Draconibacterium halophilum: one gene and its partner. The protein of the gene in region 2 interacts with the protein of the main gene of each other region in a pairwise test. Links are inferred from orthologs where the notes say so. Each region holds a gene or a part of one and is shown on either strand. Other genes may lie near its edges.

Evidence for each region.
Region 1: the proteins of G0Q07_RS13645 (region 2) and G0Q07_RS07350 interact in binary tests that used the Escherichia coli proteins (3 or more experiments, as listed by UniProt). The link is inferred for Draconibacterium halophilum from one-to-one orthologs.

Annotation. Positions count from the first base shown.
Region 1 is NZ_CP048409.1:1,816,639-1,832,799, forward strand. The notes cover bases 4,640-7,551. They hold G0Q07_RS07350 (ABC-F family ATP-binding cassette domain-containing protein), read right to left. Parts: upstream 7,113-7,551; coding sequence 5,166-7,112; downstream 4,640-5,165. Other genes in these bases: rlmB (23S rRNA (guanosine(2251)-2'-O)-methyltransferase RlmB), read right to left, coding at 4,640-5,153. Outside these bases: G0Q07_RS07320 (M64 family metallopeptidase), read right to left, coding at 1-15; G0Q07_RS07325 (mechanosensitive ion channel family protein), read left to right, coding at 243-1,559; G0Q07_RS07330 (Lrp/AsnC family transcriptional regulator), read left to right, coding at 1,714-2,199; G0Q07_RS07335 (ammonium transporter), read right to left, coding at 2,254-3,582; G0Q07_RS07340 (Lrp/AsnC family transcriptional regulator), read left to right, coding at 3,940-4,407; more of rlmB, read right to left, coding at 4,398-4,639; G0Q07_RS07355 (nitric-oxide reductase large subunit), read right to left, coding at 7,851-10,091; ric (iron-sulfur cluster repair di-iron protein), read left to right, coding at 10,198-10,926; G0Q07_RS07365 (RrF2 family transcriptional regulator), read left to right, coding at 10,931-11,371; G0Q07_RS07370 (ferredoxin), read left to right, coding at 11,426-11,626; G0Q07_RS07375 (DUF438 domain-containing protein), read left to right, coding at 11,630-12,871; G0Q07_RS07380 (DUF1858 domain-containing protein), read left to right, coding at 12,876-13,424; G0Q07_RS07390 (START-like domain-containing protein), read left to right, coding at 13,852-14,229; G0Q07_RS07395 (LptF/LptG family permease), read left to right, coding at 14,353-15,834; G0Q07_RS07400 (glycosyltransferase family 4 protein), read left to right, coding at 15,841-16,161. UniProt on the Escherichia coli protein: Genetic data indicate it may be involved in ribosome assembly or function.
Region 2 is NZ_CP048409.1:3,398,227-3,414,811, reverse strand. What follows is about bases 5,539-8,874. They hold G0Q07_RS13645 (2-oxoglutarate dehydrogenase E1 component), read left to right. Parts: upstream 5,539-5,938; coding sequence 5,939-8,674; downstream 8,675-8,874. Other genes in these bases: odhB (2-oxoglutarate dehydrogenase complex dihydrolipoyllysine-residue succinyltransferase), read left to right, coding at 8,686-8,874; G0Q07_RS13650 (DUF4293 domain-containing protein), read right to left, coding at 5,539-5,757. In the rest of the region: lepB (signal peptidase I), read right to left, coding at 1-676; dapB (4-hydroxy-tetrahydrodipicolinate reductase), read right to left, coding at 688-1,404; G0Q07_RS13670 (IS982 family transposase), read left to right, coding at 1,684-2,481; G0Q07_RS13665 (HAD-IIB family hydrolase), read left to right, coding at 2,649-3,479; G0Q07_RS13660 (glycosyltransferase family protein), read left to right, coding at 3,535-4,413; G0Q07_RS13655 (nucleotidyltransferase family protein), read right to left, coding at 4,521-5,240; more of G0Q07_RS13650, read right to left, coding at 5,314-5,538; more of odhB, read left to right, coding at 8,875-9,960; G0Q07_RS13635 (hypothetical protein), read right to left, coding at 10,367-10,801; glyA (serine hydroxymethyltransferase), read left to right, coding at 11,051-12,331; G0Q07_RS13625 (sulfite exporter TauE/SafE family protein), read left to right, coding at 12,421-13,182; G0Q07_RS13620 (CobW family GTP-binding protein), read left to right, coding at 13,334-14,248; G0Q07_RS13615 (AEC family transporter), read right to left, coding at 14,337-15,266; G0Q07_RS13610 (beta-phosphoglucomutase family hydrolase), read right to left, coding at 15,277-15,891; G0Q07_RS20355 (hypothetical protein), read left to right, coding at 16,154-16,426; katG (catalase/peroxidase HPI), read left to right, coding at 16,390-16,585. UniProt on the Escherichia coli protein: E1 component of the 2-oxoglutarate dehydrogenase (OGDH) complex which catalyzes the decarboxylation of 2-oxoglutarate, the first step in the conversion of 2-oxoglutarate to succinyl-CoA and CO(2).

The DNA of each region.
Region 1 (16,161 bases), 1.6 Mb from region 2 along the record:
AAACTTCAACTTCATTTTATGTTCATTTATTATTTTTGGATGAAAATAAGGAATCAGTAAGAGACAAAGTATGACTTATGCATTAACTTTTCTATAAACAATTTTAAGTTGCTAATTTTATTCAATTCGCACAAGCCAGGGAGGTTTTTATTCTCAACTATTAATAATAAATTGCCGGAAGTATTACTAGAAAGGTTAACATTGGGGTCTTTTAAAATAAACCAGAAAACAATCTTTGATATATGAAAATCATTTACAGCTATTTGCTTGAACAAATCCGGGAGATCGGGACAATGGATTTTTTGGCAAAACCCTTAGCCGCATTAATCTGTATAATGCTTATTGTTTTTGTGGCTTGGTTGGCCCATTTTATTACCCGGAAGATCTTTTTGGTGATTGTACAACGTATTGCCCGCCGTACAAAAACACACTGGGATGATATATTAGTTGAAAACAGGGTTTTTAAGGGGCTGGCACATTTGGTTCCTGCATTTATCTTGTTTTACACCGCCGATTTTTCTTATCCGAACATTCATCAGGAAGTGGGTGAACTTGCCCCGGAGGTTTATAAGTCACTGTCGCAAGATTATTATTGGGGACTTGCTGATTTGTTGTTGAAAATATCGCGCATTTACTTTATCTCAATTATTGTTTTTGTTGCAGGTTCTTCACTAAATGCCGGATTACAGATATATAATACAACCGAATTTGCACATAGTCGCCCGATAAAGGGTTACGTTCAGTTGTTGAAAATCTTTGTGTTTTTTATGGCAGGCATCCTGCTTATTGCTGTTTTGCTTGGAAAAGACCCAACTGCATTGCTGGCAGGATTGGGAGCAATTGCCGCAGTTCTGCTTTTGGTTTTTCGCGATACGATACTTGGTTTTGTTGCTTCCATTCAGTTGTCGGCAAATGATATGGTGAAAATTGGCGACTGGATTCAAATGGAAGCTCACAATGCCGATGGTACGGTTATCGATATTTCTTTAAATACAGTGAAAGTTCAGAATTGGGATAAAACCATTACTACCGTTCCAACATATGCTTTGGTTTCCGAATCATTTTTTAACTGGAAAGGCATGGAAGAATCGGGTGGTCGGCGTATAAAACGTTCGGTTTCCATTGATACCAACACCATTAGATTTTGCGATACAGCGATGTTGAGTCGCTTCGAAAAGTTCGATTTGATACGGGGGTATGTTCAGGAAAAGGAAAGAGAACTGAAAGAATATAACAAAGGGAAAAATCTTGCGGAAGAGGATTATATTAGTGGGCGCCATCAGACCAATATTGGTATTTTTAGAAAATACCTGGAAGTGTATTTGCGTCAGCATCCAAAGGTGAAACAAGATCTAACTTTTTTAATCCGCCAGCTGCAACCAATTGGTAAAGGGTTGCCTATCGAAATATACGTATTTAGCAACGATCAGGAATGGGCCAATTATGAAACCATTCAGGCCGATATTTTCGATCATATATTTGCTGTTATTCCTGAGTTTGAACTGCGGGTTTTTCAAGAGCCTTCCGGTGCTGATATTGAAAAGATTACACTTCGTTAATTGTTAATGCAAGTGTTTAGTTTTTATCAAGTTGAAAAAATCTTGTGCTTACAATTCGTAAGTAATTATATGTTTTAAAGCATCTGAGATTAGTGATTGTGAATTTTATCTACATTTGTGCTATAATTTGAAACTAACTCAGAATATTTGAAACATGAAGTCGAATGATTTTTTAGAGGAGAAAGCAGCCGATATTGATGAGCTGGATGAAAAGATATTAAAGCTGATTACTAAAAATGCCCGAATACCTTTTCTTGAAGTTGCCCGTGAATGTGGTGTTTCTGGTGCAGCTATTCATCAGCGTGTTCAGCGCTTATTAAATATTGGTGTTGTACATGGAAGTGAGTTTGTGGTTAGTCCGCAAAAATTAGGTTACAATACCTGCGCATATATGGGAATATATCTTGATAAGGCAAGGTTTCATACACAGGTTGCCGAAGCCTTAAGAAATATTCCGGAAGTTGTTGAGTGTCATTACACAACAGGTGCTTATGCTATTTTTGTTAAAATACAAACAAAAACAAACAAGCATTTAAAACGCCTGATCGATGAGCAACTTCAGGATATTGAGGGAATTGCCCGCACTGAAACATTTATTTCTTTGGAAATGGATTTTAAACGACAAGTACCTATTAAATAAAAAAAAGGCCGGTTTTAACCGGCCTTTTTTTATTTAATGCTTGACGTATTTTTTTTAATCTTCCAGGTAGGCAAAATTGTATGATTCATCGTGTTGGCTAATATCCAAACCCACCTTCTCTCCATTGGGTGAGATTCGCATCGGAACAATCATGTCTGTAATTTTATACATTAACATTGAGCCACCAAATGTGAAAATTCCCACAATAACCAGTGCCAGTAAATGATAAAGGAAAGTTGTGATTTCTCCGTGAATCAATCCAACTTCATTTGCAAATACAGCGGTAAATAACATCCCTGTAATACCTCCCATTCCGTGAGCAGGGAATACATCCAAAGTATCGTCCAGTTTCGATTTTGTTCGAAGAGTGATAGCGTAGTTACTAATTATAGCCGCAATTACACCAATAAATATACTCGATCCAACATTTACAAATCCGGCAGCTGGTGTAATGGCAACCAAACCTACAACAAGTCCGATTGCAGCACCAACCGCTGATGGTTTTTTACCTTGAGCAGCGTCGAAGAATATCCAGGTTAACATAGCAGCTGCCGATGCTGTATTGGTGTTTACCAAAGCTGCTGCAGCAACAGAATCGGCTGCCAAAGCAGAACCTGCATTAAAACCAAACCAACCAAACCAGAGCATGCCTGCACCCAATAAAATGTATGGAATATTTGCCGGCTTAATTTCTTTGTTGGCATCTTTTCTTCTTCCGAGAAAAATGGCACCTGCCAAAGCCGCAAAACCTGCCGACATATGTACAACTGTGCCTCCGGCAAAGTCGAGAACTCCCCAGTTACGCAAGAATCCGTTTGGATGCCAGGTCCAGTGTGCCAGCGGTGCATAAATAAATAAAATAAAGAGCACCATAAACAACATGTAGGCTCTGAAACGTACTCTTCCGGCAAACGATCCGGTAATAAGAGCAGGAGTTATGATCGCAAATTTTAGCTGGAACATTGCAAATACTGCAAATGGAAACGTTGGCGCAAAATCGGGATGAGTACCACCTCCAACACCTTGGAACATAAAATAGGTGAACGGATTACCAAATAACCCAAAACCTTCAGCTCCAATACTCTCGCCAAAGGCAATGCTAAAACCAACTACAACCCACAGCACGCTTACAATGCCCATGGCAATATAACTTTGCAGCATGGTGGAAATAATGTTTCTTGACTGGGTCATTCCTCCATAGAAAAAAGCAAGGCCCGGGGTCATTAATAATACCAATCCCGTTGCGGTTAACATCCAGGCGGTATCTCCGGCGTCAAGGTTAGAAGTGTCTATCTCTCCGGCTCCGGAAGGCATAATCACTCCCAGAGCGGCTACAATTACCAATAAGGCCAGAATAAACCACCAACTCGTTGAATTCTTCATGTCTATAATTTTTAAGGTTACTTTTTAAGTCCGTTCAACACATAACAACTCAAAATTTCGTATTGAAATTGAGTGGTTTTTAAGTGCTGAATGAAAGCTATCTAATACTGTCTTCGATTTTTATTGCTGTCTGTTTTTATAAAAATCCGGGATAAAAGTATTAAATCACATTGAAATTAGCATTGAATGTAGAATAATGAAAGATAAATGTGTTATAAATTAACAAACTGATAATATTTTTTCGGCTTTTGAAAGTCTGGGCAACTTTGTTTTAATTTTGTTACTATATTGTGTTTACGCTCACTTTACTTTGAAATAATGTTAGATTTTTGATACTTTTGTGGAAAATTGTTAAAGATGACTTTGAGGAATAATTTAGACGACTGGGATTTAAAAATTCTGGATATAATTACAAAGAACGCAAGAATACCTTTTAAAGATGTTGCAAAAGAAGTGGGAATCTCACGTGCAGCAGTACATCAACGAGTAAACCGAATGGTTGATTTGGAAGTGATTGTTGGATCCGGCTATCACATCAATCCCAAAAAGGTTGATTTTAAAACCTGCACCTACATTGGTATTTTCCTCGAAAAGGGAGGGTTGTTCAGCGAGGTTGTAAAAGGGCTGGAAGAAATTTCTGAGATAGTAGAGTGTCATTACACCACAGGTGCCTATGCCATTTTTGTTAAGGTTTATGCCAAGGATAATGAGCACCTAAAAAATATCTTAAGCGGAAAAATCCAAAAAATTCAAGGTGTTGCCAGTACCGAGACTTTTATTTCTCTGGAAGAGTCATTTAAACGAACGATTCCTGTTCATGCCTGATTTCGTTGTCTGACTGCTTCGAAAACCATTAAAGCAGCAGATACCGAAACATTTAAAGATTCGATCTGTCCCAGGATTGGGATTTTTAATTGTTCATCGGCAAGTTTCAGAATCTGGGCAGAAACACCCGTGTCTTCTGATCCCATAACAATGGCTAGTGGCGATTTCATATCGGCATTGCTGTAAAGTGTGTCGCCTTTTTCGGTGGCTGCAACAATCTTAATGCCCGAGTCTTTCAGAAAACGAACAGAGTTATAAAGGTTATTTGTTTTGCAGATGGGGATGTTGTGAATGGCTCCTGCCGATGTTTTTACCGCATCGGCACCAATTCGTGCCATACCTTTTTCAGGGATAATAATAGCCTGAACACCGGCGCATTCTGCCGAGCGGGTAATAGCTCCGAAGTTGCGTACATCAGTTATCTGATCTAAAACAAGAAGAAGTGGAGTTAAGCCTTTTTCGTAAATTCCCGGAATTACAGTTTCAATATTATCAAATTCGATGGGCGAAATAAAGGCCAGAACACCTTGGTGGTTTTTTCGTGTAACACGGTTAATCTTCTCGATTGGAACGTACTGAACGCCAATTTCATTTTCTTTTATCAATTGCTGAAGTTCTGCAATCAACTCGTTCCGCAAACCCTTTTTTATCAGTACTTTGTCGATAGTTTTGCCTTTTTTTATAGCCTCTATTACTGCTCTTGTTCCAAACAGAAAATCATCGGTGGTTATTCCTTTTTGTCTCATTTAATTTTGAATTTACCAGGTTTTTTTTGCTTTCCAGTTTTCCAGTTCTTCGTGGGCATTTTCCCAGTTAAGCATACTTTTTTCCAGGTGCGATTTTAATTGCTCGTACTGCTCAAAAACCGAATGGCTGTCAATATTTTCCGGGTTGGCAAGCAGTTTATCCATTTCTTCTATTTCATTTTCCTGTTTTGCAATCTCTTCCTCGGTTTGGGTTACACTTTTTTCCAGCCGCGAAATAGTGCGGTTTATCTCTTTCTTTTCTTCAAACGAAAGCTCGTCTTTTTGTTTTTCCGAAGTTACAACTTTTCTGGCTTTTGCATTTTGCTTCTTGCCTTCTAATTCTTTCATCGACTCCATTTTCTTTCTGTAAAGAAAATCGAAGATGCCACCCAGGTGTTGTTTTGCCTTTTTATTTCTGAACTCGTAAATGCAGTTCACCAGTCCATCAAGAAAATCACGATCGTGAGAAACAATAAGTACTGTTCCCGAGAAGTTTGCCAATGCATTTTTTAAAATCTCTTTCGAGCGCATGTCGAGGTGGTTGGTTGGCTCGTCGAGAATAAGGAAGTTAACCGGCTCCAACATTAATCGTATCATAGCCAGGCGCGACTTCTCACCACCACTCAGTACTTTTACTTTTTTATCGATGTCTTCGCCGCGGAATAAAAATGAAGCAAGAATATCCCTGATCTTTGTTCGGATATCGCCCACGGCAATTTCGTCTATAGTTTCAAAAACCGTTAGATCTTCTTTTAATAGTTGCGCCTGATTTTGGGCAAAATAGCCGATTTTAACATTGTGCCCCAGTTTGATTGTACCATCGTGTTCCAGCTCGTTCATAATAATCCGGGCCAGTGTTGTCTTTCCTTCTCCGTTTCGGCCCACAAATGCTATTTTCTCTCCATTCTCAATGGTAAGGTCGATGTCGTCGAGCACATGAAGTGAATCGTAATATTTACTAATGTTTTTGGCTTCAACCACAACACGTCCCGAGCGTGGTGCCGGAGGGAAGTTAATTTTTAGTGCTGAATTATCTTCTTCCTCAATTTCCAGCCGATCCAGTTTTTCAAGTTGTTTTACCCTTGATTGTACCTGCACTGCTTTTGATGCTTTGTACCTAAAGCGTTCAATAAAACGCTCGGTTTCCTCAATCAGTTTTTGCTGATTGTTGTAGGCGGCCAAATTGATTTCACGCTGTTCGGCTTTCCAGTCAATGAATTTAGAATAATTCATTTTTTGATCGGTAATTTTCCCCAAAGAAATTTCTATCGTGCGGTTACAAACAGCATCCAGAAAAGCTTTGTCGTGCGATACCAGAATAACCGCACCACTATATGTTTTCAGGAAATCTTCCAACCACTGGATCGACTCAATGTCGAGGTGGTTGGTGGGTTCATCCAGTAAAAAAACATCGGGCTTTTTTAGAAGCAGTTTTGCCAGTTCAACGCGCATTCGCCAACCGCCACTAAATTCCGAGGTCATTCGCTCAAAATCAGTTCTTTCGAAACCAAGTCCGAGAAGTGTTTGTTCCAGTTCCGCTTCGTAGTTGTCGCCACCTAAAAGTTGGTAGCGTTCGTTGAATTCGGTGACCTGGTCGAGTTTCTTCAGATAATCATTCGAGTGGTAATCTTCGCTTTCGGCAATCTCCTGATTTAAACCGGCTATTTTTTTTTCAATAGTTAAAAGTTCCTCAAAAGCCTGTGTAACTTCATTTTTAAGGGTGCGTGTATCCGAAACTTTCATTTGCTGTGGTAAATAACCAATGCTTGTTTCTTTCGGAACAGCCAGCACTCCGGAAGTTGGCGTTTCAGTGCCTGTAATAATTTTTAGCAAGGTGCTTTTTCCGGCTCCGTTTTTACCAATCAGTCCAATACGGTCTTTCGGGTTCACGAGGAAGCTGATTTCTTTAAACAGTTCGAAACCGCCAAAACTGAGATTTATTTTATCTATCGAGATCATTCTTTACAAAAATTGCCCAAAGATAATTAATTCGTACAGACGGGGCAGTGCAAAACGGAAGTGAGATTTTTGATTTTGATTTGTATGGCCGATCAACTTTGTTTTTCGATGCGAGATAACACTTATTGTGGTTTGATAAATAGGTGGTTAGGGTTGTTTTTTCGACTAACTGTGCTTAAAAAAGAGTGTTGATATTCTGGCAAATGGGAAGAAATAAAGTCAACGAAATAATTAAAATACTAAATAACACCATTTGGTATTTAAATATTTTGTAACTTGTTAGTAGTAAATTTTAAAAGATAAATTATAAGGGTAGAACTCTGTATCTTGATTGGTTTATGTTTAGGGGTTTGTATAATTATCAATCATCTTCCAAAAAGCGTCCATAAGTGTTCTACCCTTTTCTTTCCTCTACTACCTAAATAAACATATTTTTTTAATCTTCTGTAGCAGAAATTAGTGGGTACGAAAGTGTACGTGCTACATTTGAGGGCATAACCTCCATTTAATGTGCGATTTGCCACATTGGAGTCGTTCGAGTTATTAAATAAAGGAAACTATCTTATAACCATTCAATCAAGTTGTTCCGATTTGAGTGGATATAACCACAATGTTTTTTAGATTATCGGTCATGAATCATAACATACGAATTACGAGTTAAAAATTGTTTTATGCCAATTGATTTACAAAAATCGACTTCAAAAAAAAGCCGGGAATAAATCCCGGCTTCAATATTCTCTACTTTTTGATCGACCATCCTGTTTTTAATCCAAAAACAAACCAGCCCAGATAGAGGGCACCTACAGCAAAAATTGTATCGCCAATTGCTCGTAGCCAGCGTATTGTTTCCAAAGTTGGGCTTTCTAAAAATTCTGCCGACCGCGCATACCAAAGACCGTGTTTTACGCTGGCAACTGTTTGTGCCAGGCCAACAGGCAGAACGCTAAGTACAACCATTAGCAAGAGGCCGATATTCATCATCCAAAATGCATTGCGTATTGTTTTTTCTTTCCAAACTGTATTTAAATCCATATCTCGTAAAACAAAAAGCATGAGTCCGATTCCCAGCATTCCGTATACTCCAAATAAAGCAGTATGACCATGAACCGGAGTGGTGTTTAGCCCCTGCATGTAATACAAAGCAATTGGTGGATTGATTAAAAATCCAAAGATTCCGGCACCCAGAAAATTCCAAAATGCTACTGAAACAAAGAAGTATATGGGCCATTTGTAGGCGGTCACCCATTCTTTAGCTTGGCTCATTCGTATGTTATGATAGGCTTCAAAGCCCATTAATACCAGTGGAACTACTTCGAGTGCACTAAACGATGCTCCAAGAGCGAGTACTGCAGTTGGAGTACCCGTAAAGTACAGGTGGTGGAAAGTTCCGACAATACCACCCGACAAAAATATAATGGTAGAAAACAGCACACTTGATGTTGCAATTTTTGTCTGAATCAGCTGCATTCGCACAAACAGGAAGGCAATTGCAACTGTGGCAAAAACTTCAAAAAATCCTTCTACCCAAAGGTGAACAACCCACCAACGCCAATATTCGGCAATAGCAAGGTGGGTCTGTCGTCCCCACATTAAGCCTGCTGCATAAAACGCAGCAATAGCAACAGATGCGATTAAGAACATGGTTAGCAAATGTCTATTTTCATTCTTGGCTTTTATAGCCGGCCAAATTGCGCGCCCCATTAAAAATAACCACAACACCAAGCCAATAAGAAGGAAGATCTGCCAGAACCTGCCCAGGTCAACATATTCGTAACCCTGATGGCCGAACCAGAAATTTTCTACGAGTCCCAGCTTCTGCATAACTCCCATCCATTGTCCGGCAAGCGAACCAACAACAATAATCAGCAAGGCGATAAACAAAAAGTTTACACCAAAACGCTGGAACTTTGGTTCTTTTTCTGAAATAGCAGGCGCAATAAAAAGTCCGGTGGCCAGCCACGACGTTGCTATCCAAAATATAGCCAGTTGTATGTGCCAGGTTCTTGAAATAGAATAGGGGAGAACATCGGCCAGGGGTAAGCCATAAAACCCCAGACCCTCAACTCCATAATGTGCCGTTATTACTCCCATAAAAATTTGTACAAGAATAAGTGCTGTCACCACCCAAAAGTATTTTAAGGTTGCCTTCATCGATGGCGTGAGTTTGGTCCCTGATAGAGGATTTACCTTAGGGATATTATGATTGGCCTCTTCTTCTCGATTAGTGGCATAATACCAGCCCAGTAGTCCGATTCCGAAAAGTAAAATAATTACACTAAATCCTGTCCACAAAAGCAAGGCTCCTGTTGGTTCATTCCCGACTAGTTTTTCTGGAGGCCAGTTATTGGTGTAGGTGATATCTTTCCCGGGGCGTTCGGTAACTGTAGCCCAGCTTGCCCAGAAGAAAAAAGCATTCATTTTATCCATCCGTGCTTTTCCTTTTATCGAATTGGCCGGAATGGCATAGGCTTCTCTAAAATGTGCCTGTTCGGGATCGTTCATGAACAAGCCAGAGTAATGCGCACTGTTACTTTTAATAGCTTGGGCCCGAACTTTTGAAATAACAACACTTTCCGAAGCTTGGTCGTAGGTGTTTTTTCTTAGTTCGTTCTGTAAGCGTTTTTGTAGAAGTGCCTGTTTTTCGTCTTGCAGATCATCGTAAGACTGCGAAAACTCGGCCAGCGACCAGGTATCTAAAATGAAGAGGGCTTCTTTATGTAACCAGTCGGCTGTCCAATCGGGGGCTTTATATGCACCATGTCCCCAAATCGTTCCAACTTCCTGTCCACCCATTGATTGCCATACATTCTGTCCATCTTTAATATCAGCCGAGGTAAATACAACTGTACCATCTGGCGTAATTACTTTTTCAGGAATGGGAGGTGCTTGTCGGTAGATTTCCCTGCCAAAATAACCAAGTATTCCAAACGAAATTACCATGACAAGGATAAAACCGATCCAAAGTTTTTTTGAATTCATATATCTTGATTTAATGTTTGTTATTACAAATGTATAATAAAATTATAAAAAGACCCGGTTGTCCTTTTATGGAATATTCTTATCTTTGACAAAAAAATTAATAGCTATGGAAATAAGAAAAGAATTAACCGTAGGACAGATTGTAAAAGAGAATTACAAAACAGCTCAGATATTCGATCGGAACAACATCGATTTTTGTTGTGGAGGCGGTATCAGTCTTGAAAAAGCCTGTGAACAAGCAAATGTCAATATTGATTCGCTGTTACCCGAATTGGAAGCTACAGTGCAGGCAAACGACCCTGATTCAAGATACATTGACGCGATGGAATTGAACGAATTGTGCGATTACATCGAGAAAAGACATCACTCCTATGTTCGTGAAACTATTCCTTTTTTGGAGGCCAAGCTCAATAAACTTTGTGACGTGCATGGCGAAAATCACCCGGAACTTTTTAAGGTTCGTGAATTGTTTGAAACGGCAGCAGGTAACCTTACAGCACATATGCAAAAAGAAGAGTTGGTACTATTTCCATATATTAGGCGTTTAGTCAATTTTAAAAATGGTACCACTTCCAATACGGCTGAATTTGGTGGAATTGATGCACCCATACAAGCTATGCTGGACGAGCACCAGGCGGAAGGCGAACGATTTTTTGAAATTGCCGAATTAACATCTAATTATACCTGTCCGTCAGATGGTTGTAATACTTATCGCATTACTTATCAGACCTTAAATGATTTTGAGCAGGATTTACACCGACATATTCATTTAGAGAACAACATTTTATTTTTGAAAGCATTAGCTTTGGAGAAAGAAATTATTTCGAAAAAATAAGCTTATGTTGGCTAAAAGTACTGAATATGCAATTCGCTCGCTGGTTTTTGTTCAGCTCAGAAACTGGGAAGGGAAACGACCGGGTGTTATAGAAATTGCAAAAGAAATTGAAGCGCCGTCAGCGTTTTCAGCAAAAATACTACAAACACTAACCCGGCACCGGTTACTTGATTCGGCTAAAGGCCGGGGAGGTGGATTTTTTTTTAACAGCGAACAGAAAGAATTGACGCTGTACCAGGTAATTCATGTACTGGAGGGCGATGCCTGTTTTCATCGATGTGGGTTTGGGTTAAAATCATGTAACAATGATAATCCGTGTCCGTTACATGAACAGTATAAGGAGGTACGCGATAAATTTTTCGATATCGTTAAGGAAGAAACTATTCAAGCCCTGTCGGAGAAAATCAGAAAAGGTGAAGCTGTTTTAAACAGAGGGATTGTTTAAAAAGTTTTTTTGTCTACTAAATCTGACTTGATTCACTGTTAAAAGAATGTTTGGGTGGCGATTAAAAGAGTATGGAGAGACGACAGTATAAACACCTGCATTGCCTGTAAGATGTGCAATCTTTTTGCGCCGCGGGTATTTAAAGTATTTGATAAAATGATTGTGGTGCCCGGGCTTGATTACCATTTATACGAACATGAAATAAAAGAGGCGGCGGAGAATTGCCCGGTACAAATTATAAAATTTGAGGAGTAGGTTATGAGTGAACTAATTAACAATTCGAAATACAGAAAGGAACAATTAAAGCAGTTGATTTTAAAACTGCATGAGGGAGAATCTGCAGAAAGTGTGCGGAAAGAGTTAATTGAATCGTTAAAAAACATCCCATACGGCGAGGTGGTGGAAGTAGAGCAGGAATTAATGCAGGAAGGCTTGCCCGAGGAGGAAGTGCTGAAACTTTGCGATGTTCATGGTTCAGTGCTCGAAGGGAATGTAGATTTGTCAGGGGCAAAGACTATTCCTGAAGGACATCCGGTTGATGTGTTTCAACACGAGAATGTTGAATTACGAAAAGTGGCTGAACAGGCAAAACAACAGCTTAATCAATTGCCAGATGTGAGCGAAGAAGATTTCAAAAACTATGTGCTGAATCTGGAGAGTCTTTTTAATCAGTTAATGGACGTTGATAAGCACTATCAGCGAAAAGAGTATTTAGTATTTCCTTATCTCGAGAAAAATGAAATTACCGGACCACCAAAAGTAATGTGGGGTAAACACGACGAAATCAGGGATCAGCTGAAAGCATGTATTGGCATTCTGAAAACACCGGGCCTTAAACCTGAAGATCTGTTTGATTCACTCGAACTGTTGTTTTATGTAGCTATCCAGGGTTTGGTTGATATGATTCAGAAAGAAGAAGAAATTTTATTCCCAATGGCTATGGATGTGCTAACTACTGAAGATTGGTGGAATATTCACAAGCAAACATTAGAATATGGATTTGCACTTTACGATCCAAAAGCAGATTGGAAGCCTGAGGGATTTACCGAAGAAGAAACCGAAAGTGACATTAATTCCGACGGAAACATTCAACTATCTTCAGGCAGTTTTTCGGCAGCGGAAATAAAAGCCATTCTGAATTCCGTTCCATTCGATATGACTTTTGTAGATAAAAACGACAAGGTGAAATATTTTACCCAGGGAAAAGAACGGATATTTGCCCGCAGCCGCTCCATAATCAATCGCGATGTGCGTTTGTGCCACCCGCCGGGGAGTACGCATATTGTTGAAAAGATACTGGAAGATTTTAAGTCGGGAAAAGCTTCACATGCACCTTTTTGGATACAAATGAAAGGTAAATTTATTAAAATTGAATATTATGCGCTTCGTGATGAACAAGGAGAATACATGGGGACTTTGGAGGTTTCGCAAGACTTGACAGAGAACCGAAATCTTGAAGGCGAACGCAGGATTTTGTCATATACTGATGATAAAGAATAAAATAATGAACAAACTGATCATTACACCTAAAACAAAAATATACGACCTGCTGGAGGCCTATCCACAGCTCGAAGATGTGTTAATCAGTGCAGCACCGCCTTTTAAAAAGTTGAAAAATCCGGTGTTACGCAAGACCATTACAAAAATCACCACGTTGAATCAGGCAGCAACAATCGGCGGACTGAAAGTGGAAGAGCTAATTAATAAATTAAGAAGCCAGGTTGGCCAAACCAATATTGATGGTGTAGGCGATGAAACTGAAAATTACACCACTGAAAAACCGGCTTGGTTTGAAGAGCGCAATATTGCGGAAACCATTGATATCCGTGAAATGCTGAATGCCGGAGAACAGCCTGTTCATGAAGTAATGTCGGCCATTAAAAAATTGAATGAGAATGAAATACTTCAAGTGATTGCACCTTTTATTCCGGCTCCGCTAATCGATAAATCGTTGAGCATGAGTTACAGGCACTGGCTGAATAAAAAAGACAGTGAAGAATATCGGGTGTTTTTTATCAAGAAAAATAGTAACACGTTGGGATTCAAAAACTGAATGAGAAGAGGTTGTCAAAATTGGCTTCAAGAATTGCAGTTCAAACTTAATTTTCAACCCCAAACTGATTCAATGATTATTGCTTTGTTTAGCAGGGCGATTACTGGTAAAAGCTGTGAATTTACACTACATTATATGTGTAATATTTGTTTCACCTAAAAAGAAAAAGGAGCCCGGTAATTACCAGACTCCTAGTGTTTTTAAGTAGCGAGAGGCGGGCTTGAACCGCCGACCTCGTGATTATGAATCACGCGCTCTAACCAGCTGAGCTACCTCGCCATTTGTTTTCCAAAAATGCGGTGCAAATATAGTATTTATTTTTATTTCGAGTAACCATTTCTGCAAAATTTCAAATTATCTTTATTCCTGTGTTTTTAACCAGTTGTAAGTTACGTTCTTATTAATTATATTGCCAAAAATCAAACATATGACTAGTAAAGTTAAGATTAACCTGGAATACATTGTTAACTGTTCTCCCAAAGTGCTCTATAACAGACTAAATACGGCCTCGGGATTAACAGAGTGGTTTGCCGATGATGTGCGTGTAAGAGGAAAACATTATACTTTTATATGGGAAGGATCGGAGCAAACCGCGGAGATGACTTTGCACAAAGAAAATCGTTTGGTTAGGTTTAGCTGGGTTGATGAAGAAGAAACTTACTTCGAATTTAAGATAACACGGGATGAACTTACCAGTGATGTTTCTCTTTTGATTACAGATTTTGCTGATGAAGATGAAATCGATGAAACACGAGGTTTATGGGATTCGCAAATTGCTGAATTAAAACATGTATTAGGTTCATAAGTCGTTTATTCCCAATTATTGAAAGCCGTATTCCGGTGTCAATAACGTTTCTTAACCTTTTTTACTTTACTAATTCCTAAAATAACTTAGTTTTGTAAGCGTTTCCAGAATGAAAGAATGTACATGAAACGTCTACACCTTTTTGTTATAAAATCTTTTTTAGGTCCATTTTTTATGACCTTTTTTATTGTGCTTTTCGTGCTGCTTATGCAGTTCCTGTGGAAGTATGTAGACGATCTGGTGGGCAAGGGGCTCGATTTTAAAGTATTGGGCGAAATGATGTTTTATGCATCCTTTGCTTTACTTCCACTGGCTTTTCCACTGGCAATGCTGTTGGCATCAATTATGACCTTTGGTGCATTGGGCGAAAATTACGAGTTAGTTGCGATGAAAGCTTCAGGAATTTCACTTTTCCGAATTATGAAGCCATTAATCGTTATTGCCGTGCTTATTACCGGAACCGCCTTCTATTTCTCCAATAATATTCTCCCTAAAACTAATCTGAAATTTTCAACACTTCTGTACAGTGTTAAGAAGCAAAGGCCCGAGCTGGTTTTGCAAGAAGGTGTTTTTACTAACGAAATGGATGGTTACAGTATTAAAGTTGGTCGTAGAGATAACGATACAAAAATGTTATACGATCTGCTGATTTACGACCACACAAAGAATAAACCCAACGAAAGTGTTACCGTAGCCGATTCAGGATTGTTGCGAATAACGGAAGACAAAAAGTACATGGTGCTTAACCTTTATAGCGGAGTAACTTATCAGGAGCAAAAATCGCAGGATCGAACTAAAACGGAAACGTATCCATATCAGCGAAATCGTTTTGAAGAACAGACTATCCGGGTAAAAGTCCGCAATTTTGAATTTAACCGTCGCGATGAAAGTATCTTTAAGAACCAGTATCGGATGCTCACTATCGATCAGTTGGAGACTGCCGATGACAGCTTGACCGATGATTATTACGACCGGTTAAGAAATTACATGATGCAGATTAATATAACCCCAACAATAACGCGAAGAATGTACAACCTTACCGCAAAAGCTGATTCGTTGAAACGTGATATTGTCGATTCAAAAGCCGATTCGATATTCGATTTTGATGCCTATTATAGTGGTCTCGATAAATGGGTGCAGGCCGATATTGCTAAAAGTGCACTCGACCGGGCTCGAAGCAATATGCAACAGATAAATATGTTCCAGGGGCAGCTTTATAGCAAAAAGAAAATGCTGAATAAGTACCGGATGGAGCGCCATCGAAAGTTTACACTATCAATAGCTGTGCTCATCTTCTTTTTTATCGGTGCACCTTTAGGGGCAATTATTCGTAAAGGAGGATTGGGAATGCCAGTGGTGGTATCAATTTTCTTATTCATTTTATATTACATTGTTTCCATGAGTGGAGAAAAGACTGCGCGCGAGGATGTTTGGGCAATGTTTAACGGTATGTGGTTTTCTTCCTATATTTTTCTCCCTGTCGGCGTGTGGTTAAGCTATAAAGCAGCAACCGATTCGGCTATTATGTCGGCCGAAACCTATACGAAGTTTTTTGCCCGTTTGGGGCTAGGAAGGTTTTTCTCAAAAAAGAAATCAAACGATTAAGCCGGAATGAACATATTGCAGGTAACAAATAAGGTTCCTTTTCCAGCCAAGGATGGTGGGGCCATTGCCTGTATGAATTTAACAAAAGGATTTTCGCAGCTGGGAAATAAGGTGACCGTGCTGGCAATGAACACTATAAAACATCATGTTCAACTCGATGAGATTCCCGAAGAAATAAAACAATTAGCCACATTTAAATTGGTGGATGTTCCGGCAAAAATAAATGTTTTCGAAGCTTTGGTAAATCTTATATTTTCGCGGCAACCTTATAATGCCGTTCGGTTTATTGATAAAAAATTTAGTGAAGCACTGGAAGACTTGTTAAGC
Region 2 (16,585 bases):
CGCCCGGAATACCTACACTTCGTTTAATGTAATTCTCGCGTTTATCAACCGGTCGCGTAATGATTTCTCCAAAGTTTCTTTTATCGCTCCAAACTCTGTTTCTTCCATACGATCTAATCAATTGGTAGTAACTTTGCGTTGGTACTCCCAGCGCTACGGTGTCGCCTTCCGGAAAATGAAAAACTACTACATCGTTGTTTTTTACTTCCGTAAATCCTGCCAGTCGTTTGTAAGGCTGCTGAATGGCTTCAGAGTATGATTTTCCACCAATTACGGGCATGGTGTTGTGCACAAACGGAAACGACAGCGGCGTGTTTGGTGTTTTAGGTCCGTAGGCCGTTTTACTTACAAAAAGATAATCGCCAACCAACATAGATTTTTCCATTGATGAGGTGGGGATCGTGTATGCCTCAATAAAAAACATACGAATGAAAGTAGCCGCTATTACCGCAAAAATAATAGCGTCGACCCATTCAACAACTTTGGTTTGTTTCCCGTTGGGAGGGTTTTTCTTTTTCCAAAATGCCCAATGTACTTTTTCTGTAATATAAATATCGAAGATTATTACCAGCCCCAGAAACCACAAGTAGCTTCCAAGCCAGATTACCCAAAGGGCATAAAGTGTTCCTACAGTGATGAATTTAAACCACTTATTTGTTAGGATCGAACGTGTCATTAATTCTTATTTTATAATTTTAGTAAATCTTTCATTGTCAGTATGCCTTTGTTGTCGAGGCAATATTCGGCAGCAAGTACGGCGCCGGATGCAAATCCTGTACGACTTTTTGCACTGTGCGTGATTTCAATAAAGTCGATTTCCGATTCGTATTTTACGGTATGAATACCCGGTACTTGTCCAACGCGCTCTGATTTAATGTTCATTTCATTAGCAGCAGGAGTTTTATCATTAACCCAGGCATTTTTTGCCGGAAGGTTTTCAAAGATATCTTCTGCTAAGCTGATTGCTGTTCCGCTAGGTGCATCCAGCTTTTTCGTATGATGAACTTCTGTCATTTCAACACCGTATTCGGCACGTGGCGCCATCAATTCTGCCAGTTTTTTATTCAGCTCGAAAAACAGGTTTACACCTACCGAGAAGTTACTTCCATAAAAAAATGTACCGTCGGTTTCAGCACATTTATTATACACCTCTTCTTTTTTATCGAGCCAGCCGGTGGTTCCGCTAACAACAGGAACACCCGCCTCAAAACACAACTTATAGTTATTTACTGCTGATGCAGGAATAGTAAATTCAATGGCAACATCACATTTTTTGAGATTATCGACGGTAAGATCGTGTTGATTGTCGAGATCGATGGTGAGGCCAATTTCGTGACCGCGCGACACCGCGATTTTCTCGATTTCCTGTCCCATTCTCCCGTAGCCAATTAGTGCAATTCTCATTATTTTGCTGATTATCTGTTTTAGAATAAGCCACAAATATATAACAATAACCCGTTGTGCGGTTTAATTTGTTAATAACCTTATTAATATCTATAACTAAAAAAAGTTATGCATAATCATGATATTCAATATCTTAGAAGTATAAAACACCACATTTTTACTTCTGTTATGCATAACTTGAAATCAAATTACGACAGATTCTTTCTCATTACCAAATCTGTATTTAAAAATCGCATCAACTCTTTCGATAATTTCTATTCGTATAGAAACCGCCCAAAGATGTCTGATTGTCAAATTATTGCGTTCTCTATTACTGGCGAGTCACTCGGAATCGACAGCGAAGCTTTTTTGTGGGCTAAAATCAAAAGCGAACATGCTGATGATTTTCCCAACCTAATCGACCGAAGCAACTTTAACCGCAGAAGAAAACGCCTTTATCCTTTTATCGAAGAATTGAACAAGACTGTAGCCGGCTTTCTCAATGCAGGAGAAGACTGTTTCCTGGTTGATTCGATTCCCATCCCTGTTTGCAAGAACGCCCGTGAACAACGCAGCAGGATTTGCAAAGAAAACTTTGAGACAGCACCAAACAAAGGCTATTCTGCTGTTAATAAAACCTGGTATTACGGCTACAAGCTTCATTTGCTTACCTCTGCAAACGGGGTTTTTCATAGTATGGACTTAAGCAAGGCTAGTGTCCATGATGTTCATTACCTGTCGCAGGTAAAGCATTCTGGGCTAAACAATTGTATCCTGCTGGGAGATAAAGGATATTTATCCAGTTCTCAGCAAATTGACCTGTTTTCTTCCTGCAACGTTAAACTGGAAACCCCCATGCGGGCTAATCAAAAAGCTTACACTTTGTACCCACCTGTTTTTAAAAAGTTTAGAAAAAGGATCGAAACATTGTTTTCTCAACTTTGCGACCAGTTCATGCTTAAACGTAATTACGCCAAAACACTTATTGGATTGTCAGTCAGAATACTCACAAAAGTTACTTCGGTGACTTTACTGCAATACATTAATTTAAAGAACGGTAAACCAATTAATAATTTAAAATATGCCCTGGCAGTTTAAACCGCACAACGGGTAACAATACTCAAATGTAGCCATAGCAGTTTCGCACATTAAATTATTTCGATGAACACAAGGGGAAATGCGGCGAACAGGGTTAACGGTAATTTAAAGCTACGAATGATTAAATAATTGATTTTTATCTAATTTTATCGGACTAATTTATGAAAATGAAAAATATAAAACTTGTTGCAACCGATTTGGATGGTACGTTTCTGAAAAATGACCGGACAATTAGTCAGGCAAATATTGATGCTTTGCATAAACTGGGTGATAAACAGATTGTTCGTGTTGCAGCAACGGGGCGGAATTTGCAGAAAGTAAAAGATGTACTGCAGCCCGATTTGCCTTTCGATTTTGTGGTGTTTTCTTCGGGCGCCGGCGTTTACAACTGGCAGAAAAAGCAACTTATTGCCAATCAGAATATAAAAGTGTCGTCGGCCCAAAAGCTGCTTAATCATTTTATTCAACGCGATGTAAATTTTCATGCTTTTTATCCGGTTCCCGATAATCATAAACACTATTATTACCGCGGGAAGGACGATTGCGAAGAGTTTGAACGTTACTTTAAATTTAATGTAGCGTATGCAGAGCAACTAAAAACCAAGGCTTTGCCAAACGGCGAATTATGCCAGTTTCTGGTCATTATTAAACAAGATGAAGAACGGTTTAAACACCTGAAAGCAGATATCGAAGCTTTGTGCCCCGAGATTAGAGTTATCCGTGCATCGTCGCCAATTACTCCCGGGTATATCTGGATCGAGGTTTTTCACCATTCCGTATCGAAAGGAAACGGGGTGAACGAAATTTGTAAACAATTGGGAATTACGCAAGAAGAAACGATGGGGCTGGGAAATGACTACAACGATTTTGACCTGCTGGAATTTACCATGCACTCCTTTTTAACCGATAACTCGCCCCATGAAATAAAAGATAAATATCCGGTGGTACCAAGCAACGAAGATGATGCCTTCGCTTTTTCGGTGCAATCGTTATTTTAGCCAAATTAAATCAGTACTATCGTTCTGGTCATCAAATTTTAGTTCAATCTATCGTATGAAAGTCTGTGGTTTTACATTTATCCGAAATGCCGAAAAATATGATTTCCCTATTGTTGAAGCAATAACTTCGGCTTTGCCCATTTGCGATCATTTTGTAGTTGCCGTTGGAAAATCGGAAGACAAAACCCGAAAAATTATTGAAGAAATCGATCGGGATAAAATTACCGTGGTTGATACGGTTTGGGATGAAAACCTTCGCGAAGGTGGTGTTGTTTATGCCGACGAAACCAACAAAGCTTTTGATGCTATTGGTGATGAATACGATTGGTGTTTTTACATTCAGGGCGACGAGGTAGTGCACGAAAAACATTTGCTGGCGATTAAAAAAGCAATGAAAACAAACCTTGACAGAAAAGAGGTTGAAGGATTATTGTTTCGCTACCGGCATTTTTACGGAACTTACGATTATGTGGGCGATTGCCGGCACTGGTATCGAAACGAGATTCGTGTGATTCGTAATGACAAATCTATCCGTTCGTATAAAGATGCGCAGGGATTTCGGAAAAACGGGGAGAAGTTAAAGGTTGTTCCGGTTGATGCCGAAATTTATCATTACGGTTGGGTACGCCACCCAAAATTTATGCAGGAAAAAGTGGATTCGGTTAAAGCTTTTTACCACGGAATTTCGGAAGAAGAGGCACAAAAAAAAGCATCGGAGCAGGAATTTAACTATGGGACAGAGTACGACGCTCTTATTCGTTTTGAAGGCACGCATCCAAAAATAATGCAAGGCAGGATAAAACGTTTGAACTGGGATGTTAATGTAGATACTGATAAAATTCAGATGAAATTTAAGTACCGTCTGCTTTATCGAATCGAAAAGTTATTTGGAGTGCGTTTATTTGAGTATCGGAATTATGAGTTGCTGAAATAATTCTGTCATTTCGAACGTAGTGAGAAATCTCTAACTTTTCTGCAGTTGGTTAAAGATTTAGCTTCGCTGATTTTCAATTCTCAGTCGTGCCTCCTTCGAAATGACAACTATCGAAACAACTCCCTTGCTTCTTCCAGCTGAGCCGGTTTCCCAACATCCATCCACAATTCTGAATTATCGAAGTAACCTTTTATGTTTTTCGTTTTTGCCAGTTCAAGGTAAACCTGCACAATTGAAAATCGATCTTCAAGCGGCATAAAATCAAAAATTTCAGGTTCAACAATATGAATTCCGCTAAAAGCCATTTCCGTAGCTCCCTGAAAATTATCCGGGTTTGATATTTTTGTTTCTCCCGTTTTTTTATTCATCCAGCCCACCAGATTTTGCTCCGAATCGAACTTAAAGTAACGTTGCGTTTCGCGCTGCCGCACAACCAGCGTTGCAATGCTATTCGATCTGTCGTGTTCTGCAAGCACATCCTTTAAATTTATGTTGCCAAGAATATCTACATTATAAATAAGGATGGGTTCTTCTTTTGAAAATAGGTGGGCGGCAAATTTTAGTCCGCCTCCGGTTTCCAATAATTTGTTGCTTTCGTCGGAGATGAGCACCGGGACATCCCAATCCTTGCTTTTTACAAAATCCATTACCTGTTGTGCAAAATGATGAACGTTAACAACGATCCGGGTGGCACCTGCGGCACTAAGTTTTTCAATGGCATGTTGCAGCAACGGTTTCCCGCCAACTTCTACCAAAGCTTTTGGTTTATTGGTCGTTTCGTCTTTTAAACGGGTACCCAAACCGGCGGCGAAAATCATTGCTTGCATATTGAAAGACTTATAGATTATTAGATGCGAGTAGTGAGATCTGTACCTCCCCATTGGGGAGGTTAGGAGGGGCTTAGCGTATCCTGTCCAGGCTTCTAACCAAAGCTTCGTCTTTTCCGATGGCACGAATAGCCAGCCAATCTAAAATAATAGCTACAATCGGTAAGGCAACGGCAACTTTAAAAGCCACTTTCACTTCATCAAAGCTGGCGTAAGTGAAATAAAAGAACAGTCCGAAAAGCCCGAGCATCAGAATCATGGAGAATCCAAGGATACGGATTTGAAGGATGCGCTTTTTGTATAAAAATATTGTCACCAGATGAAGTACTGCAATAATGCCTATTAGAATCATTAGCGGCAAACCACTAAAAAGTAGTTCTTCATCTTTAAAAATTCCAAAAGCGTTAAAAACATGCAGCTGATCGTTAACGATAATATCTGCAAATTTCTGAATGTATAACGAACCGATCAGCATGCCGGCTACCAGGATAAACAAGGTTTGAATTCTTTGAATCATTGTCTTAAATTTTCAGCAAAAATAGCCAATCAAAATATTTCTCAAAACCAAAATGGCTAAGCTTGCCTAAAAATCATCAGGAAAGCTTAATTTTGATAACAAAAAACTATGATTGCAGGTAAACAATAAAAAAACTGCTTTGTTTCTTCAATATCATATAAAAGTTAATTAAAAATCAACTATGGATAAATTTTCGGCTGTGGGAAACCAGGAACTCGAGGCGATTGAGAACTTATACCAGTCTTATCTTGAGGATCCGGAGTCTGTTGATAAGAGCTGGCAACAGTTTTTTTCGGGTTTTGAGCTGGCCCGCAAGCAGTATCCCGAAAAACCTTCGGGGATAAAACTCGACAATATTGATAAAGAATTTGCTATTCTAAATCTTATACATGGCTATCGTCAGCGTGGACACCTGTTCACCAAAACCAATCCCGTTCGTGCGCGTCGTAAATACTCTCCAACACTCGATATCGAGAATTTTGGTTTGGAAAAAGCCGATCTGGAAAAAACATTTCAGGCGGGTAACGAAATTGGAATTGGAACGGCCAAATTAAAAGATATTATTTCACATCTTGAAGACACTTACTGCCAGTCGGTTGGTGTGGAATATGTGTATATGCGACATCCGGAGGTGGTGCAATGGTTGCGCAAGCGAATGGAAAGTACCAAAAACTCGGAGGAATATACCGAAGAAAAACGGAAACACTTTTTCTATCACCTGAAACTGGCGGTAGGCTTCGAAAATTTTATCCATAAAAAATTTGTTGGGCAGAAGCGGTTTTCACTCGAAGGGGCGGAAGCTTTAATTCCTGCACTTGACGCCGTTATCGAACGCGGTGCAGAACTGGGAATGGAAGAATTTATTCTGGGAATGGCACATCGCGGACGATTGAACGTACTGTCTAATATCCTGGAAAAACCATATGAAAATATTTTTAAAGAATTCTACGCGACTGAATACGAGGACGATATAGCACAAGGAGATGTGAAATATCATTTGGGTTACGAGAATGATGTGGTAACTGACTTTGGCAAGAAAGTAAATTTGAAGCTTCTTCCAAATCCATCGCATTTGGAAACTGTAGCCCCAATTGTTGAAGGCATGGTTCGCTCTCAGATCGAATGCGAATACCAGCGCGATTACAGCAAGGCGTGCGCCATTGTTATTCACGGCGATGCAGCCATTGCAACACAGGGTGTGGTTTACGAAACAGTACAAATGGCGCAGCTTCCGGGATATAAAACGGGAGGTACGATTCATTTGGTAATCAACAACCAGGTTGGATTTACTACACCGTATCTTGAAGCACGATCGAGCACTTATTGTACTGATGTGGCAAAAGTAACACGCTCGCCTGTTTTTCATGTAAATGGCGACGATGTTGAGGCTTTGGTTTGGACAATAAGGCTGGCAATGGAATTCCGTCAAAAATTCCATTCCGATGTATTTATCGATATTCTGTGTTACCGAAAGTACGGACACAACGAGGGCGATGAGCCACGTTTTACGCAGCCAATGCTATATAAAGCCATTTCAAAACATAAAAATCCGCGCGATATCTATGCGGGCAAATTGAATGAACTGGGAATTATGACCCACGATGAATCAAGAGAAGAGATTCGGGAATTCGATCAGTTTTTAGATGGGAAATATAAGGAGTCGGAGAAAATTGAAAAGTTGCAGATTCGTAAATTCCTGGTAAAAGACTTTGAAAACTATGAATTACCATCGAAAGCTCTTTTTAACGAACCTGTTGATACCGCTGTTGGGGAGGAAACCGTGCGATCTGTGGCGGAGAAAATAAATACGCTGCCCAAAGAACTGTCTTTCTTTAAAAAAGTAAATCGTATTATTTCCGACCGGAAAATGATGATCCATGATAACCGTTTGGATTGGGCAATGGGAGAGTTGCTGGCCTACGGAACGCTGGTTGCTGAAGGTCATCCGGTGCGTTTGAGTGGTCAGGACAGTGAACGTGGAACTTTTGCTCACCGCCATGCTTCGTTCGTAATTGATGGATCGGAGAAGAAATATTTTCCGTTAAAACATATATCGGACGATCAGGCACGTTTTAAAATTTATAATTCGCCGCTTTCAGAATATGCCGTAATGGGTTTTGAATATGGCTATGCTTTATCGGAACCAAACGGGTTGACAATTTGGGAAGCCCAATTTGGCGATTTCTATAATGTGGCACAGGTTATAATCGACCAATACCTTACTTCAGCATACGAGAAATGGGGGTTAATGAATAACCTGGTGTTGTTCCTGCCTCATGGATTTGAAGGGCAGGGGCCCGAACACTCGTCGGCACGTCTTGAGCGCTTTTTAGAACTCTCGGCGAATAATAATATACAGGTAGTTATGCCAACCACTCCGGCCAATATGTTTCACATGTTGCGCCGCCAGGTGAAAATGAAAATGCGTGTACCACTTGTGGTTTTCACACCAAAGAGTTTGTTGCGTCACCCAATGGTACATTCAACCATTGAAGAAATGGCCGACGGACATTTTAAGGAAATTATTGACGATCCGGTAGCTGAACCTGATTTGGTAGAGAAGGTTATATTTGTCTCTGGCCGATTGTATTACGATCTGGTAAAATACAAATCAGAAAACGGAATTTCAAATACGGCCGTTGTGCGTTTGGAGCAAATTTACCCGATTCCGAATAAGCAGATCAATGAAGTATTGAGTAAATATTCAAAATCGACCGAATTGATTTGGGCACAGGATGAGCCTGAAAATATGGGAGCGTGGCCGTTTATTAACCGTAAATTAGATTGCCTTGGCTTTAAGGTTGTTGCTCGCCCGGAAAGTGCCAGCCCGGCTGTTGGTCTAATGGATAAACACAAAAAAGGCCTCAACCATATCCTGGAATTAGTATTTAAAGAAAAAGAAGTTGTAGCTTCATAAAAAACCAAAATATGATTATTGAAATCAAAGTTCCCAGTCCGGGAGAATCTATAACTGAAGTTGAAATTGGCAGTTGGCTTGTTGAAGACGGAGCCGTTGTTGCCAAAGATCAGGAAATAGCGGAAGTGGAATCGGATAAAGCCACATTGACTATTACTGCCAGCGAAGGTGGTAAAATAGCATTAAAAGCTGAAGAAGGTGAGGCTGTAGAGGTTGGAGCTGTTGTTTGTACCATTGATACAAGTATAAAGCCAGAAGCCGGAAGCCGGAAGCCGGAAGAAAAAAGCGCTCAGGAATCAACTTCCGATAACGAAAAACAAGCAACCCAGACCGAGGAGTCAACATCCGAAGATGAGTTGAGCGAAGCGAAATCCCGACCGTCAGCGTCGGGGCACGATAAAGTAAAAGTTACATCGGTAGCTAAGGAAATGATGAAAGAGCATGATCTTTCGGTTGACGATGTGATTAACGGTTTGAAAAGATTAGGTAAAAAAGAAGTGGAAGCTGTGGTAAATGCGCCACAGTCAGCTGCAGTGATTCCGCAAAAAGAAGCTACACGCAACGAAGAGCGCCAGCGTATGTCGAGCTTGCGCCGAAAGTTAAGTGCACGCTTGGTTTCGGTGAAAAACGAAACAGCCATGCTCACCACCTTCAACGAGATCGACATGAGCTATGTAATGGATATGCGCAAAAAGTATCAGCAAAAATTTGTGGATACGCACGGATTCAAAGTCGGTTTTATGTCGTTTTTTACCAAAGCCGTTGCCACTGCCATGGATTTCCATCCGATGGTGAATGCGCAGATGGATGGCGAAGAAATAGTAATGCCGCAGTTTGTTGATGTGGGTATTGCGGTATCAACACCAAAAGGATTGATGGTGCCCATTGTCCGGAATGCCGAAAGTAAATCGATACCCGAAATTGAGCTCGAAATCAAACAACTGGCTGAAAAGGCACGTAATAAGAAAATTACAGTTGAAGAATTACAGGGAGGAACGTTTACCATTACCAATGGTGGCGTTTTCGGGTCGTTGCTGTCGACACCAATTCTTAACCCGCCGCAATCGGGAATTTTGGGCATGCATAATATTGTGGAGCGACCGGTTGCTGTTAACGGACAAGTAGTTATCCGCCCAATGATGTATGTTGCACTGTCGTACGATCATCGTATTATCGATGGTAAAGATTCGGTAGGATTCCTGGTAAAACTGAAAGAACTGCTTGAAAATCCGGAACGTTTATTCACCGGAGGAAAAGACGCCGGGGAGTTGATGCTGGGGATTTAGTCTATTGTTAACCGCAAAGACGCTAAGGCGCGAAGATTTCAGTTTGCAGTCGCAGTTGACAGTTGCTGTCATCTCGAAGCGTAGCGAGAGATCTGTTACAAAAAAGTTGCCGGTTTCAGGTTTCAGGTTTCAGGTTGCAAGTTACCAATGTGCATAAAAAGATCCGATCCGTTTAATTTTTAACAATACGGATCGGATCTTTCTGTTAATTGCCACTGCTTGTCATCTAGAGCACAGTGAGAGATCTGTTACAAAAAAGTTACAAGTATCAAGTTGCATTTTTGCTCCACCTCTCAGTGCTCCATTTCTCACATATCCGCAAAAAAGAGATGACATCCTTACTGAGAACTGATTGAAGAGAGAAGAAGCCATTTGATTTTTCAAATGACTTCTTTTTTTTGATGCTCTAATTCTGCGGAGGCATTCCCCCCTGCCCACGCCTTTCTCGTCTTTCTTCCTGCATCACCTGGTATTTCTCCCATTGTTCTTCAGAAAGAACAGCCTTCATTTTTTTGTTTTGCTCTTCACGTGATTTTTGCATTTGCTCACGCATTCCTTCAAATCCGGCACCGCTGTTTTGCATTTCTTCGCGCATGGCAGCCATATTCTCAAAACTCTCTTCCATTATTTCGCGAATTTTCTCTTCCTGCTCGTTGCTTAAATCCAGATTTTCGTCCATATCTTCAATCTGGCGGTCTACCATAGCCTGCGGATCAAAATTTCCGGGACCCATTCCGCCTCCACGGCCAAATGGCAATTGTTGCGAGTTATTGCTTCCGTTGTTACACGACATTAAAAGTGTGCTAACCAACACCATTACTAGAAATACTGTTCTTTTCATTTTAATTTTAGTTAATACGTTAAAAGATTTTGATTATCAGTTGTTTTTAGCTTCTGGATCAGTTAGATGATTTATCTGATTAAAAGTTTAAAATGGTAGCAATAAAAATTAGCTGGTGTCAATTAGCAAAGCGCTAACATTGTCTATCTTAATTGTTCAAAAAATCTCCTAAATTCTACCCGATATCATCAAAAGGCTGAATTAAAATGTATTAACTTTGGGCTTTCATTAAATTAATTCAGTTACAAAATGAAGAGAGATACTTTGGTTTTTGATATTATCAAGAAGGAACACGAACGTCAGTTGGGCGGAATTGAGCTGATTGCTTCAGAAAACTTTGTAAGTGAGCAGGTTTTGGAGGCAATGGGATCGGTAATGACCAACAAATACGCTGAAGGTTATCCTGGAAAAAGATATTATGGTGGATGTCAGTTTGTTGACATGACCGAGCAATTGGCCATCGACCGTATTAAAGAATTGTACGGCGCAGAATGGGCTAACGTTCAGCCGCATTCAGGAGCACAGGCGAATGCTGCCGTGTTAAGTGTTATCCTGAAACCGGGCGATACATTCCTCGGCCTCGACCTTTCGCATGGTGGTCACCTTTCGCACGGTTCGCATGTAAACTCTTCGGGTATTCTTTACAATCCGGTAGCGTACAAGGTAAAAGAAGATACCGGTTTGGTTGATTACGACGAAATGGAAGCGCTGGCTATCGAACACAAACCAAAGTTGATAATCGGTGGTGCATCGGCATATAGCCGCGAGTGGGATTACAAACGTATGCGCGAGATTGCCGATAAAGTAGGAGCGCTATTTATGGTTGATATGGCACATCCTGCAGGTTTAATCGCTGCCGGTTTGCTTGATAATCCTGTAAAATATGCACACGTTGTAACATCAACAACACATAAAACCTTACGCGGACCTCGCGGTGGTATTATTCTTATTGGTGAAGATTTTGAAAATCCATGGGGAATAGCAACTAAAAAAGGAGTGGTTCGCAAGATGTCTTCATTGCTGGATTCTGCAGTATTTCCCGGACAACAAGGTGGCCCGCTTGAGCATGTAATTGCTGCTAAAGCTGTTGCTTTTGGCGAGGCGCTTGAACCGGAATACAAAGAATACCAGGCACAGGTTAAAAAGAATGCTGCTGTAATGGCACAGGCTTTTGTTGATTTGGGTTACAAAGTAATTTCGGGAGGTACCGATAACCACTCGATGCTGATCGACTTGCGTACAAAATACCCGGAGATTACCGGAAAAGTAGTGGAGAATACCATTGTAAATGCTGAAATTACCGTGAATAAAAACATGGTTCCTTTTGATAGTCGCTCGCCATTCCAAACGTCAGGTTTGCGTGTAGGTACACCGGCTATTACAACCCGTGGTGTTAAAGAAGATCTGATGCCAGAAATTGTGCAGTTGATAGACGATTCGATTGCAAACATCAACGACGAGGCTTACATTAAAGCGGTTGGCGAAAAAGTACATCAACTGATGAAAGACTTTCCGTTGTTTGCCTATTAATTAAGAACTTAAGGTTAAAATATAGAGAGCCCGGAATTATTTTCGGGCTTTTTTTATGTTTTCACTTTCTTTAACTATAAATTCGAGCTATGGATATGGAATGGTACATGATATTGGCACTTATAGGAACCGGAATCGCAGCCGGTTTTATTAATACTACTGCTGGTGGTGGCTCCATGTTAACCATCCCTTTATTGATGTTTATGGGACTGCCTGCAAATATTGCCAACGGAACCAATCGAATCGCTATTCTGCTTCAAAATGTGATTGCCGTAAAAACTTTTAAGCAGAAGAACGTACTTGATTTTAAAACTGATTACCGGCTTGCTGTTCCGGCAATTATCGGATCAATTATCGGGGCACTGTTTGCTGTTGAAATCGATGTAGAGCTTTTGAAAAAGATTATTGCCGGACTAATGGTGGTTTTGTTGCTGGTGGTAGTTTTAAAACCAGAAGTATGGATAAAAGATCGGGTAGGGAAGGTCGATCCCAAACCGACGGTACTACAGTATATTATTTTCTTTGGAATAGGTTTATTCGGCGGGTTTATTCAAATGGGAGTGGGCTTTTTTCTGCTGGCCGGCTTGGTTTTGGGTTGTGGTCATAATTTGGTTAGAGCCAATGCTATAAAGGTTTTTATTGTTTTGATCTATACTGTTTTTTCCATCGGGATATTTATTTTTCATAAACAAGTTGATATTGTTGCGGGTTTAATACTTGCCGCCGGAAATATGCTTGGTGCTTGGCTAGGAGTCAATTTTACCGTTAAAGGTGGTGCAAAATATGTGCGTTACGTACTGATCCTGGCCATGATAATTGTGATTCTGAATTTGTTTGGGGTGTTTAGTTAATAAAGCTACAAGTTAAGAGCTACTAGCCACTAGCGAAAAAAAGTTTTGGAAAATGGATTATCTCCCCTCACTGAGGGGAGTGCCCGAAGAGCGAGGGGTGAATCTACACCCCGAAATCGACTTAAGGGGACTTGTTTAGAAGAATGTGAGTATGCAAAATAAAATACCAGTAACCATAATCACCGGCTTTCTTGGGGCCGGGAAGACTACTTTTATCAACTTCCTGTTAAAAACTAATCCCGGTATTCAGTTTACATTGGTTGAGAATGAATTTGGCGATGTGCCTATTGATTCTAAACTAATAAAAGGTGTAGATGCCAGCCAGATGTTTGAGTTAAAACAAGGGTGTATTTGCTGTACAATTTCTGATGAGTATGAGTTGGTTTTAAAAGAGTTGGCCGAACGTTTCCCAAATGTCGATCACCTGTTGATTGAAACAACAGGAATTGCTGATCCGGCGCCAGTGATTCAACCTTTTTTTGCCGAGGAAGACTTAAAGGAATTGTACGAGTATAACGGTGCCATTTGTTTGGTTGATGCCTTAAATTTTGATGATTTACCGGAAGAGGAAATGGCGTTTAGGCAGTTAAATATTGCCGATCTGGTTCTGGTAAATAAAACTGAAGCTCTTGGTCCGAAACAAATCGATGAAATTTCAAAAAAAGTAAAATCAGTTGCTCCCTTGTTAGAAACAGTAATAACAAGTTATGGTGAAGTTGATAAGCTAAATTTGAAGGATCTAAAACGACACTCTTTTAATTCCTATTCTTTTCTTTCGTACAAAACAAATCATGCATTGGTGAAAACCAAAACACTTTCTTTTTCAGCACCGCTGAATAGAAAGGACTTCAATTACTGGCTGGAATATACACTCGACATTTATAAAAGTAAGATCTACCGCTGCAAAGGAGTAGTTTGTTTTCAGAATGAACCTTATGAATATATTTTGCAGGGCGTTGGTGGCCGTTTTGAATTGGAAGAGGGCGATTTAATTTTGGAGGCACCTGAAAGTCACATTGTTTTTATTGGGAAACTGGATGGGCTGGCTTTAGACTTTAATCCTTAAATAATTTTCACGCAGATTTCGTTGATGGCGTAGAATTTTATTTGGATTCAATATCTGGTATCTGCGTAGTCTGCGAGAAACTTTTTATTCAGCCAAGAAACGCGATCCAAAGCGGAATAATAATCACCGAAAGCAGCGTACCCAGTACAACGATTCGAGCTACCAGTTTTGTTTCCAGTTTATACTGAACGGCAAGTGCATAAGGAGTTAGTCCGAGTGGCATTGCCGAATCGAGAATAGTGGCTTTAAACTGAAGGTCGTTTAAACCGGCTGTTCGGATACTAAATTGTAGTAGCAAAGGAAGAATGATCATGGTAACACACACAAAACCTAAAACCCTGATCCATTCCTTAGGAGCGCCAATTTTATTTTGCCCCAGAAATATTCCTAACGAGAAAAGAACTACAGCAGTTACCGATTCGGCAAAAAGGCTGATGGATTTATCGATAAACGACGGCACTTTTAGTTGAAATAAAACGATGGTTACACCCACAAAAACGGAGATCAGCAGTGGATTTTTGACCAGGCTCAGCATTAATTTTTTTGGTTGGATGCTTTCTTCCCCCGTAGCTTCAATAAGTATGACACCAAGCGTAAGCAGCCAAAAAACATAAACAGCGGAGAGGACAGCTGCTACAGGTAAAATATCGTCGCCAAAGCTACTACGCAACACCGGGATGCCGAGGTAAGCCACGTTCCCAAACGATAGGATAAGGAACAGTGAACTGCGTAAACGCTTTGAAAATTTAAAGATACGTGCGATGGGGAAGGCCAGTAACATGCACGTCGCAATATAAGCCGAATTAATAAGAATGAGTTGTGTATAGGATTCGCCTTGCGGATTGAGGTGCATCAGCGATGCAATTACCAGTGCCGGGAATCCGATCCACAGAGCGTATTTGTTCAGCACATCAACCCAAGGCCCGTGAGCCGCTTTTGTACGCGAAAAAAGTGTTCCGGTAAAGATGACAAGAAACAGGGGCGCAACAGTCTTCAGGGCCAGTAAAAAATGTGCCATAAATCCCGTTTTACTTGTTTGCAGTCAATTCCCAGTCGCCGTAAACAATGTGTTCACGCACATCGGTAACAAACATGCCGGCTTCTTTGGCTGCGGAAATACCCAAATCTCCATCTTCGAAAACCTGGCAAAGTTGCGGTTCAACGCCCATCAATTCGGCACATTTTACAAAGGTCTCAGGGTGTGGTTTGTGTTTCTGTACATCGTCAGCTGAAATTACAAAATCGAAATAGTCGCGAATACCCAGCTCTTTTAACTGCACTTCGGCACTTTTTCCGCTTGCGCCGGTTCCTACCGACATGGGTAGTTTCCCGTGATAACTTTTTACAATTGAGATGACCTCTTCAATTGGCTCAAGTAAATGCGCCGCGTCCCAAAATGCTTGTTGTTTCATACGAACCAGTATTTCGGGTTGTTCATCCACTTTGTATTGCTCAACAATTCGTTTGGCAAACTCAATCGTCGGGCGGCCTGTCATTTCGTGAATAATATTCGGGTCAAAATCAAAATTATATTTTTTCGCCACTATTTTCCAGGTTTCCAGATGCACGGGAAGCGAGTTCGACAGGGTTCCGTCTAAATCAAAAATCAAGGCTTTCGCCTCAGGATGAACTGTAATTGTCATTTTTCTGTAATTTGCCGTAAAAGTAACAGAACCCCAACACAGCGTGAAAGTTCAATTGCTAATACATGAAGATTTAATCATCAGTTAAAAAAGTCATCGTGATTATGTTTGCTTGAATTGTAAATTGCATAGATAAAATCTATTAATCATTAGTAATTAGTATTTAAAAGCTTGTAGATTAAAGAATTAATCATTTTTTAGTCGTGCTGTTTTTCGTATCTTATTGGGATAGTTACATAAATTATCACTTAAAACTAAGTATATGGAAAACAATCATTCAAAACAAGGCAAATGTCCGGTAATGCATGGTGGAAATACCGCTTCCGGCTCATCAGTTATGAGTTGGTGGCCCAATGCATTAAATCTCGACATTTTGCATCAGCATGACACTAAAACAAATCCATTAGGAAAAGATTTTAATTACCGGGAAGAGCTGAAAAAGCTGGATGTAGCGGCTTTAAAAAAGGATCTTCACGATTTAATGACCGATAGCCAGGAGTGGTGGCCGGCCGATTGGGGCATTACGGAGGATTGATGATTAGAATGGCCTGGCACGCTGCCGGTTCGTATCGAATTGCCGATGGCCGTGGAGGCGGAGGAACAGGAAACCAGCGTTTTGCACCATTAAACTCGTGGCCCGATAATGTGAGTCTGGATAAAGCGCGTCGTTTACTTTGGCCCATTAAAAAGAAAT